3 regions of the Streptomyces sp. NPDC048415 genome follow, and region 1 is predicted to be linked to each of the others. Evidence: riboswitches for the same ligand, from Rfam matches in the RefSeq annotation. Region 1 holds a riboswitch; each other region holds the start of a gene.
The links. Region 1 has a riboswitch for cobalamin ahead of AB0D27_RS17030 (cobalamin biosynthesis protein). Riboswitches for the same ligand answer to the same signal wherever they lie in the genome.
Positions count from the first base shown of each region.

Region 2: another riboswitch for cobalamin. It lies ahead of AB0D27_RS32935 (HoxN/HupN/NixA family nickel/cobalt transporter); the one in region 1 lies ahead of AB0D27_RS17030 (cobalamin biosynthesis protein).
Region 3: another riboswitch for cobalamin. It lies ahead of AB0D27_RS15230 (CbtB-domain containing protein); the one in region 1 lies ahead of AB0D27_RS17030 (cobalamin biosynthesis protein).

Region 1 covers NZ_JBEZKJ010000022.1:30,460-33,722, forward strand. Annotated here, with positions in the region: gene AB0D27_RS17020 (inorganic phosphate transporter) at 1-1,149, shown strand, start outside; gene AB0D27_RS17025 (hypothetical protein) at 1,162-1,386, shown strand; cobalamin riboswitch at 1,513-1,654, shown strand; gene AB0D27_RS17030 (cobalamin biosynthesis protein) at 1,764-2,705, shown strand; gene AB0D27_RS17035 (cobyric acid synthase) at 2,702-3,263, shown strand, end outside.
Region 2 covers NZ_JBEZKJ010000070.1:9,533-12,795, reverse strand. Annotated here, with positions in the region: gene AB0D27_RS32945 (Cys-Gln thioester bond-forming surface protein) at 1-1,143, shown strand, start outside; gene AB0D27_RS32940 (helix-turn-helix domain-containing protein) at 1,221-1,580, opposite strand; cobalamin riboswitch at 1,662-1,862, shown strand; gene AB0D27_RS32935 (HoxN/HupN/NixA family nickel/cobalt transporter) at 1,890-2,993, shown strand; gene AB0D27_RS32930 (YcnI family protein) at 3,043-3,263, opposite strand, start outside.
Region 3 covers NZ_JBEZKJ010000018.1:80,547-83,809, reverse strand. Annotated here, with positions in the region: partial or broken gene AB0D27_RS15240 (hypothetical protein) at 4-195, opposite strand; gene AB0D27_RS15235 (CbtA family protein) at 278-1,042, opposite strand; gene AB0D27_RS15230 (CbtB-domain containing protein) at 1,060-1,281, opposite strand; cobalamin riboswitch at 1,318-1,461, opposite strand; gene AB0D27_RS15225 (histidine phosphatase family protein) at 1,582-2,172, shown strand; gene AB0D27_RS15220 (hypothetical protein) at 2,437-2,565, shown strand; gene AB0D27_RS15215 (ankyrin repeat domain-containing protein) at 2,695-3,237, opposite strand.

The sequences.
Region 1 (3,263 bases):
GCGACGACCATCTCGACCGGCGCTCTGAAGCCCAAGACGGCGGTGGCCATGTCCGCCGTGCTGAATCTCGTCGGTGCGTTCCTCTCCGTGGAGGTCGCCAAGACGATCTCCGGCGGAATCATCAACGAAGAGGGCATTCGCACCGAAGTGATCTTCGCGGCGCTCGTCGGCGCCATCCTGTGGAATCTGCTGACCTGGCTGCTGGGTCTGCCCTCCAGCTCCTCCCACGCGCTCTTCGGCGGACTGATCGGCGCCGCGGTCATGTCGGCCGGCTGGTCGTCAGTGAACGGCTCGACCGTCGTCACCAAGGTGCTGATCCCCGCGGTCGCCGCGCCGATCGTGGCCGGACTCGCCGCGATGCTGGCCACCCGGCTGACGTACAAGATCGGCGGGCGGGCCGAGGAGAAGGCGACCGCCAAGGGCTATCGCGCGGGGCAGATCGCCTCCGCGGGGCTGGTCTCCCTCGCCCACGGCACGAACGACGCGCAGAAGACCATGGGCATCATCACCCTCGCCCTGGTCACCGGCGGTGTCATCGCCCCGGGCTCGAACCCTCCCAGCTGGGTCATCGTCTCGGCCGGTATGGCCATCGCGCTCGGCACCTACCTGGGCGGCTGGCGCATCATCCGCACCATGGGCAAGGGCCTCACCGACCTCGCGCCGCCGCAGGGCTTCGCCGCCCAGACCAGCGCCGCGACGGCCATCCTGGCCTCCTCGCACATCGGCTTCTCGCTCTCCACCACCCAGGTCTGCTCGGGCGCCGTGATGGGCTCGGGCGTCGGCCGCAAGGGCGCCGTCGTCCGCTGGTCGACCGCGACCCGCATGTTCGTGGCGTGGGGCCTGACGCTGCCCGCCGCCGGTCTGGCCGGCGCGAGCGCCGAGTTCCTGACCAAGCAGGGCGCGTGGGGCATCGCCCTCACGGGCGTGCTGCTGGTGGCCGGTGCCGGCACCATCTGGAAGCTCTCCCGCCGCCGGCCCGTCACGGTCGACAACGTCAACGACGTCACCGCCGAGCCCGCGGGCGTCGTCACCACGGCGATCGCCGCCGTCAGCCCGCCGCCGGCCGGTTCGATCGCCACGGCCGACACCGACCTGAAGACCACCATCCCGGCCCCGGACGCGGAGCCCACCCGCCCGGCCACGGTGTAAGGAACGAACAGCATGAACATCGACTGGGCAGCCCTCGCCTCCGTCTTCGGCGTCAGCCTCGTGGCCACCGTCTCCCTCGTCGGCCTCTTCACCCTCGGCATCGTCAGCCTGTCCAAGCGCGAGTCGGCCTCGACTCGGGGCGGCTCCGTGGCCCTCGCGACCACCGGCGCCTACGCCTGCTTCGCGGCCTGCGCGGCGGCGGTGGCGTACGGGATCTTCATCATTGTCGGCAAGTGAGCCGAACCAAGTAGCCCAAAACGGGCATCACTTCAGGTGGGGTGCGGGACGGAACATCGTCCCGCACCCCACCCGCATGTGGGCCTTCGCACACTCTCCCCCCGCAGGTCAACAGCAAGTTGACGGGTGTTCCGGCCCCGTGGTGGACTGCCGGAGCCAAGTACGGCGGCATGAGAGGAAGCCGGTGTGAGTCCGGCGCGGTCCCGCCACTGTCACCGGGGAATGACGTTCCCGGGAGCCAGGAACTCTCACCGCCGGTCTCGTCGAACCAGGGCGTGGACACCCTGAGTGAGGACATATCGCCATGCGCGGCTGCCCAAGTGCCCTGCCAACGAAGCGAACGACGGCGCAGCCCGACCTGACGGTCGGCTGAACCGATGCGTGCCGATCGCGTCTTCGCGTACGGCGCCGCCGCCGGCCTCCTCGGTGACCTGCTGCTCGGCGATCCCCGCCGGGGGCATCCGGTCGCCGCGTTCGGGCGGGCCGCGTCAGAGGTGGAGCGGGTGTTGTGGCGGGACCACCGTGGGTGGGGCGCGCTGCACACCACCGTGTGCGTGGGCGGCGCCACCGGCCTCGCCACGCTCGCGAGTCGTTGCGTACGTCCCTCTCGGGCCGCCTCCGTCGCGCTGACCGCCGCCGCCACCTGGGCCGTCGTCGGCGGGACCTCCCTCGGGCGTGAGGCGCGGGCGATCGGCGACGCGCTCGCCGTCGGTGATGTCGAGGCCGCCCGGCAACGGCTGCCGCATCTGTGCGGGCGCGACCCCCAGACACTGGACTCCGACGGCATCGCGCGTGCCGTCGTCGAGTCCGTCGCCGAGAACACCTCCGACGCCGTGGTGGGGGCCCTGGCGTGGGGGGCCGTCGCGGGTGTGCCGGGGCTCGTGGCCTTTCGTGCCGTGAACACGCTGGACGCCATGGTCGGGCACAGGTCCCCCAAGTACCGGCGGTACGGGTGGGCTTCCGCGCGGCTCGACGACGTGGCGGGATGGCCGGGGGCCCGGCTGACCGCCGTGCTCGCGACCGTGGCCGGGGGCGATCCGCGGGGCGCCGTGCGCGCCTGGCGCGCGGACGCCGGCAAGCATCCGAGTCCCAACGCCGGGCCCGTGGAGGCCTCGTTCGCGGGGGCGCTCGGGGTGCGGCTCGGCGGGACGCTCTCATACGGGGGCCGGGTCGAGCACCGGCCCGTACTCAATGCCGAAGGGCGGCCCGTGTCGGTCGCCGACATCGAGCGGGCCGTCCGGCTGTCGCGGCGCGTGAGCCTGCTCGCGCTCGCCGTGTGCGCCGTCGGACGGACGCTTTCCAAGGGGGCCACCTCATGAGCGGCGGACTGCTCATCGCCGGGACCACCTCCGACGCCGGCAAGAGCGTCGTCACGGCGGGGATCTGCCGGTGGCTGGTGCGCCAGGGCGTCAAGGTCGCCCCCTTCAAGGCGCAGAACATGTCCCTCAATTCCTTCGTCACGCGCGAAGGTGCCGAGATCGGCCGCGCGCAGGCCATGCAGGCGCAGGCCGCACGCGTGGAGCCCAGCGCGCTCATGAATCCCGTGCTGCTCAAGCCGGGCAGCGACCGGAGCAGTCAGGTCGTGCTCATGGGCAAGCCCGTGGGCGAGATGAGCGCGCGCGGCTACCACGGCGGACGGCAGGAGGCGCTGCTCGGGACCGTGCTGGAGTGCCTCGCCGAGTTGCGGGGCACGTATGACGCGGTGATCTGTGAGGGGGCCGGCAGTCCGGCCGAGATCAATCTGCGGCGCACCGACATCGTGAACATGGGGATCGCCCGGAACGCACGACTGCCCGTGCTCGTCGTCGGTGACATCGACCGCGGTGGCGTGTTCGCCTCCTTCTTCGGGACGGTCGCGCTGCTGAGCGCGCAGGACC
Region 2 (3,263 bases), on a different contig from region 1:
CTGCAGACCTACTGCATCGATATTCACAACCCGACGCAGCGGGACGCCAAGTACCAGGAGACCCCCTGGAGCGGTACGTCGCTCAGCGGCAACAAGGACGCGGGAAAGATCCGCTGGATCCTGCAGCACTCCTACCCGCAGGTGAACGACCTCGCGGCACTCGCCGAGAAGGCCGGCGTCAGCGGCCTCACGGAGAAGGACGCGGCAGCCGGCACTCAGGTGGCCATCTGGCGGTACTCGGACGGCGCCGACGTGGACGCGGTGGACCCGCGGGCGGAGAAGCTCGCGGACTACCTCCAAAACAGCGCCCGGAACCTAGTGGAGCCCAAGGCATCGCTGGCCCTCGGCCCGGCGGCGGTCTCCGGTCACGCCGGGGAGAAGCTCGGCCCGGTCACGGTGCACACGAACGCGGGCAGCGTGACGGTGACGCCGCCCGCGGACGCCGCCGCCGACGGGGTGAAGATCGTCGACAAGGACGGCAAGGTGATCACCTCCGCATTCGACGGCAGCCGGCTCTACTTCGACGTGCCGAAGGACAGCTCGGACGGGTCGGCCGCGCTGACGGTGCAGGCGTCCACGACCGTGCCGGTCGGCCGCGCCTTCACCTCGGAGACCCGCAGCCAGACACAGATCCTGGCGGGCTCCAGCGAGTCGACGGTCTCCGCGACGGTGACCGCGAACTGGGCCGAGAAGGGCGCGATACCGGCCCTGTCCGCCTCGAAGAACTGCGCCGAGGGCGGCGTGGACATCACGGCGGCCAACAAGGGCGACGAGGCATTCACCTTCGAGCTGATGGGGATCGAGCACACCATCGAGGCGGGCGCGTCCCAGACGGTCACCGTCCCCCTGCAGGAGGACCAGGCGTACGACTTCACGATCAGCGGTCCGAACGGCTTCGCGGAGCGGTTCAAGGGCGTACTCGACTGCGAGATCCAGGGCAGCGCGAACGACGTCTCGACCCAGACGGTCAGTGAGCCGAGTCCCGCGTCGGTCGGCGGCACCTCCACCGGCGGGACCGATCTCGCCGAGACCGGCGGCTCCAGCACGACCCCGCTCATCGCGGGCACAGCCATCGCCCTCGTCGTGATCGGCGGCGCGGCATTGTCCTTGGTCCGCAAGAAGAAGGCACCCGCCCAGGACTGAGCAGCACAGCGCTGAGCAGCACCGCACCTTGGCAACTCAACAGTGAGCGACGAGGCGCCCCGCACCCCTGGGGCGGCTCAGCCCTTGTCGGACGCGCAGTGTTCCAGGAGGTCGGCGGTCGGGCCGTCGGTCACCCGATAGCGCACGACCCGGCCGTCCTTGTCGCCCTCGACCACCCCGGCGGTACGGAGCAGCCGCAGGGCCTGGGACACGGCGGGGTCGTTCATGCCGGTCGCGATGGCGAGGTCGGAGACGGCGAGGGGGCCGGCCCGGTGCAGGGCCAGCAGAAGGGCGAGGCGACGCGGGTCGGCGAGCAGCGAGAAGCGGTCGGCCCAGGTGCGTACGTGCCCGGGCTCACCGATGGCGGCGACGGCGTCGCAGACCCGGTGGCCGTCGATGGTCCTGCGGTCGGCGCGCTCGGCGGGAACGAGGTGCATGCGGGCCATCTTCGCAGGCGCCGCTGTGTGATCTTCAATACCTGCGCAGCTGTGCAGCTATGCAGGAGAACCCGTCGGCCAATACGGTGGGCGGGCCGTGGTGTTCGGGAAGCCGGTGACGGCCCTTCAGGGGCCCAGACCGGAGCGGCCCTCGCCACTGTGATCGGGGAGCTCCCGTCCCGTGCCGCCATCAGGCGGCGCCACTGGCCCCGAGGCCGGGAAGGCAGGGCCGGGCGCGTGCACCCGTAAGCCAGGAGACCGGCCACGGCATCTCACGAAGTGATCCACGAGGTGCTGGAGCGTGACCGAATGACCCTGCCCACGCAGTCGTCCCCACCCGCCGCCGGGTTCCGCTGGAGGCGCGAGGACACCGTACGAACCGCCGTTCTCCTGGCCATGATCGCGGCGCTGCACGTCGTCGCGTTCGGCATCCTGTTCCTGCTCGTCGAGCCGGAGCACTACGAGGTCGGCTCCCAGGCGTTCGGCATCGGCCTGGGCGTCACCGCGTACACACTGGGCATGCGGCACGCGTTCGACGCGGACCACATCGCCGCGATCGACAACACCACACGGAAGCTGATGGCCGACGGCAAACGGCCGGTGTCGGTGGGCTTCTGGTTCGCGCTCGGGCACTCCAGTGTGGTGGTCCTGCTCGCCGCGCTCATCGCCGGGGGCACCCAGCTGGCCGGGCGGATCATGAACGAGGGCTCCAGCACCCACCAGGTGCTCGGCGTCATGGGCACGACGGTCTCCGGATCGTTCCTCTACCTCATCGCCGCCCTCAACCTCGTGGCGCTCGTCGGCATCCTGCGGGTCTTCCGGGCGATGCGCGCGGGCAGGTACGACGAGGCCGAGCTCGAACAGCACCTGGATTCGCGGGGGTTCATGAACCGGATCCTGGGCCGCTTCACGAAGTCCATCACGCGGCCGGGGCAGATGTTCCCGCTCGGTTTTCTCTTCGGCCTCGGCTTCGACACGGCCACCGAGGTCACGCTGATGGTGATGGCGGGCAGCGGTGCGGCGGCCGGGCTGCCCTGGTACGCGATCCTGTGCCTGCCGCTGCTGTTCGCGGCGGGGATGAGCCTGTTCGACACCCTGGACGGCACGTTCATGAACTTCGCCTACCAGTGGGCCTTCTCCAACCCGGTGCGGAAGGTCTTCTACAACCTCACCATCACCGGCCTGTCCATCGCGGTGGCGTTCTTCATCGGCACGATCGAGCTGGTGAGCGTGCTGCACGACAAGTTCGACCTGCGTGACGCGGTGACCGGCTGGATCGCGGGACTCGACCTGGACAACGTCGGATACATCATCGTCGGCCTGTTCGTCGTCGTCTGGGCCGCGGCCGTGGCGTACTGGCGACTGGCGAAGGTCGAGCAGCGGTGGGCGGTCCGCCCCGCCGAGGGGAGTTGAGACCGGCGGGGCGGCCGCCGCAGCCCGGCCGGGGGCGGGCGCAGCCCTGCTAGGAGCGGGCGCTCCTGCCGCGGGCGAGGGCGAAGCCGGCCGCGATCAGGCCGAGGACGCCGACGACCAGACCGGCGATGCCCAGGCCGCGAGCGGTCGAGTCACTGCTCTTGTCGCTCGCGGTCGAACTCTTGGCGTCCGAGGCCGACGCAGTGGCGGAGGGTCCCCCGGAGGAGTCCTCGCCCGCGCCCTTGGCCGTGAGCGTGAGCACCGGCGCCG
Region 3 (3,263 bases), on a different contig from region 1:
GCCCGCTTCCTCATAGAAGCGGATGGTCTTGGTGCTGACGCCTATGAGCTTGGTCGCTTCGCCGATTAACGCTAGGTGCTCCTGGGGTCCTCCGCGCACGCCCCGCGAGCTGCGGCAGCGGATGCGCCGGCTGCCGGGCCGCTCACCCTGTCGGCCCCGCAGCGCCCGCCAGCCCCGGCGTGCTGGGGCGTTCATGGCCCTCTGAAGCAGGCGAAGCGATGGCCACGACCGGATTTCCGTTCCGGTCGTGGCCATCGTCGTTTTCGCAGTGGTGTCCTCAGTGCGGTACGGGAGTTGCCCGCCTACCCGCTTCTTGCTTCTCGGCGGTGGCCGCCCTGGGCGACAGCACCCGCTCCGAGAGCAGCCCGAAGACGAGCCCGAAGGCGGTCCACAGGGTCAGCTGAATGGCCAGTGCCGCGAGGCGGAACTGCCACAGCAGCGTGGCAGAGAAGTCCTTGGGGACCTCATTGATGGCGGGGAGGAACGCGTACGCGAGGCCGATGGTGAGGACGAAGAATGCGCCCGCCGCCAGGGTCGCGTTCCAGTTGCCCAGGCGCGGCGCGAGGCGCTTGCCCAGGATGACCGTGGCGATGGCGAGCAGCACGCTGAGCACCATCATCAGGAAGTACAGCGTGGTGCGCTTGCCGATCGTCTCAGGGTCGCCGACGGACGGTGGATTGGCCGGGTACTTCAGGAACGGCACGAGGTAGACCGCGAGCAGGCCCGCGGCTGACAGGAGCAGCGCGCTCGCGCGCGGTCCGAAGCGGCCGATCCTGCCGAGCGCGAAGCAGTACGCGAGGGCGGCGATGCCGCCGAACGCGACCCCGTAGACGAGGACACCGGTGGCCAGGCCGCCCGTGGACTGCATCGAGCGGGAGACGATCTCCATGCCGTGCTCGTGGGAGTGGGCGTCCTCGTAGGCGATCGCCGAGTCTACGCGCGGTTCGCCCAGGAAGTAGGCGACGGCGAGGGCGAGCAAGCCGGCGGCGAGGCCGGCGAGCATGCCGCGGACCAGGAGGCTTCTGACGGTTGCGGCGTTCATGGTGTCCGATTCCCGTCTCAGTGGCACGGGAAGCCGAGCAGGTGGCGGGCGTCGTGGACCCACTCGTGGACGTTCTCGCCGGACATCACGGAGGTGGCGCCCTGTTCGGCGCCGACGAAGTAGAGCAGGACCAGCATCAGGACGCCGAAGAAGACCGCCCAGGGGGCGATCGCGCCGATCGGCAGCTTGGCGGGAACGGCGGTGGGGGAAGCGGTCGGCTGAGCGACGGACTGCGCCATAAGGCAGTACCTCCTGGGGAACTCGCGTCCCATCTCGGTGGTGCACAGGACGACGGCTGCGGGTCTGACTTGCTCGACCTTCACCATCCCTGGCGGGGATGGTTCTTGCTGGGCTTACAGTGGCGCGACCGTGCCGGATTCCCACCGGACTTCCGCCGAACCGTCGTCGATATCGACGAGAAGGTACCGCGAAGCGGGGATGCAGCCAAGGGCGCACGATGTGGCGGGTCGCGCGCCGGGGAGCTCGCTACACCGTCAGTTCCTGGGCCTGGCAAGGGCGTTGATCGCGAGAGTGGGCGTATGACGAGCCGAGTGATGTTGATCTCAGCCGCGATCAGTGCGGCGCTGCGGGAGGCCCGCTTCGACGACGGATGCCCGCTCGATGCCACGGGGTCCGCGCGTGCCCGGTCGGCCGCGGGCACGCTTCCGCCGGCCGACCGGGCGCTGACATCGCCCACTGTGCGCTGCCGGGAGACCGCAGACACACTCGGCCTCGATGCCCTGCCCGTGCCCGAACTGGCCGGGCTGGCCATGGGGCGCTGGCGCGGCCGGACCCTCGCCGAGGTGGGCGCCCAGGAGCCGGATGCTGTCGCCGTCTGGCTGGCGGACCCAGCCTCCGCCCCGCACGGTGGCGAGTCGGTGAGCCGGCTCTGTGCTCGTGTCGCACTCTGGCTGGAGGTGGCTGCGCAGAGCCCTGGCCGGACGATCGTCGTCGTGGAGCCGGAGATTGTCCGGGCTGTGGTGCTACGGGCGTTGGGCGCGCCCGAGCCGGGCTTCTGGCGCATCGACGTACCGCCGCTCACCGTCACGGAGTTGAGCGGACGGTCCGGACGCTGGAACCTGCGGCTCGGGCAGCCGCTCGGCCAGGCGGATTCCGGGACCGTTCGCTGATCCGGACCATTGCACACGCCAAGGGGGCCGACGACGGCAGTGCCCACGGGTGGGCGTCTCAGATGTCCTCCCGGCTCTGGTTGTCAGCGTCATGCACCACACCAACTCGCTTGCAACGGGACTGTGGAGGCCCTGGGTTCAGCCACTCCCATACCGCAGTCCTTGATGCGCACGTCCGCCTGCGCGGCTGAGGGAACGCTTCCAGAGCCTCAACCACACGGCCGAACAGTTCATCGACGCCCATGGGTTACCTCGGACTTCGCCGTGCACTTCTTCGACCGTGGCCTCGTGGACTCCCTCGCCGAGGGATGGCGCCTCGACGAGGTGCACGCCTTTGAGGAGGGCGAACTGCCGCGCCGCCTGTGGCGGGTCACTCAGACGCTGCCTGAGTGAGCCCGGCTTCCGCGCCGGATCCAGCAGTCGATGGGGTGACCGATCTGCGTACAACTCCTGCTGCACCTGCGGCGGCGACAGTCCGACCGTGAGACGCAATGGTGCGCTGAGCGTCCTGCCGCCCGCGCGTCACGGAGAGGCGCGACCGGAGAGCTCGGCGTGGGTCTTCGCACCCTCACCGCGCAACCAGTCGACCACGTCGTCGGCGTCCTGGGCTCGGGCGATGTCGAGGGGCGTCTTGTCGTCGTAGCCGATCCAGTTGATGTCCGCGCCGTTGCCGCGCAGGTACTGGGCGCTGGGCAACTGGCCGCCGTGGCAGGCGCCCCAGAAAGCACGGGTGACCTCGTCAGGGGTGGGTGGCTCGGAGGCCGTGACGTGATCCTTGACGCAGTCGAGGAGACCGAGGGTGGCGGCATCCTGGAAGCTGATGTGGGCACCGTGCTCGATGAGCCAGCGGGCCGCGTGCCACTGCCCGAAGCCGCGGGCGTCGGCCAGCGGGGTGCCGCCGCCGATCACCGCGCCGTGTGCCTCGATGTCGGCTCCGGCCGCGATGAGTGCGTCGAGTACGGGGACGTCGTTGCTGCTGGCGGCCCAGTGCAGAGGTGTTTCGGTGTGCGGGCCGGTGAAGCGGGCGTTGGGGTCGGCGCCGGCGGTGACCAGGGCGGCGACGATCTGTGGGCCGTGCGGGAAGTGGCCGG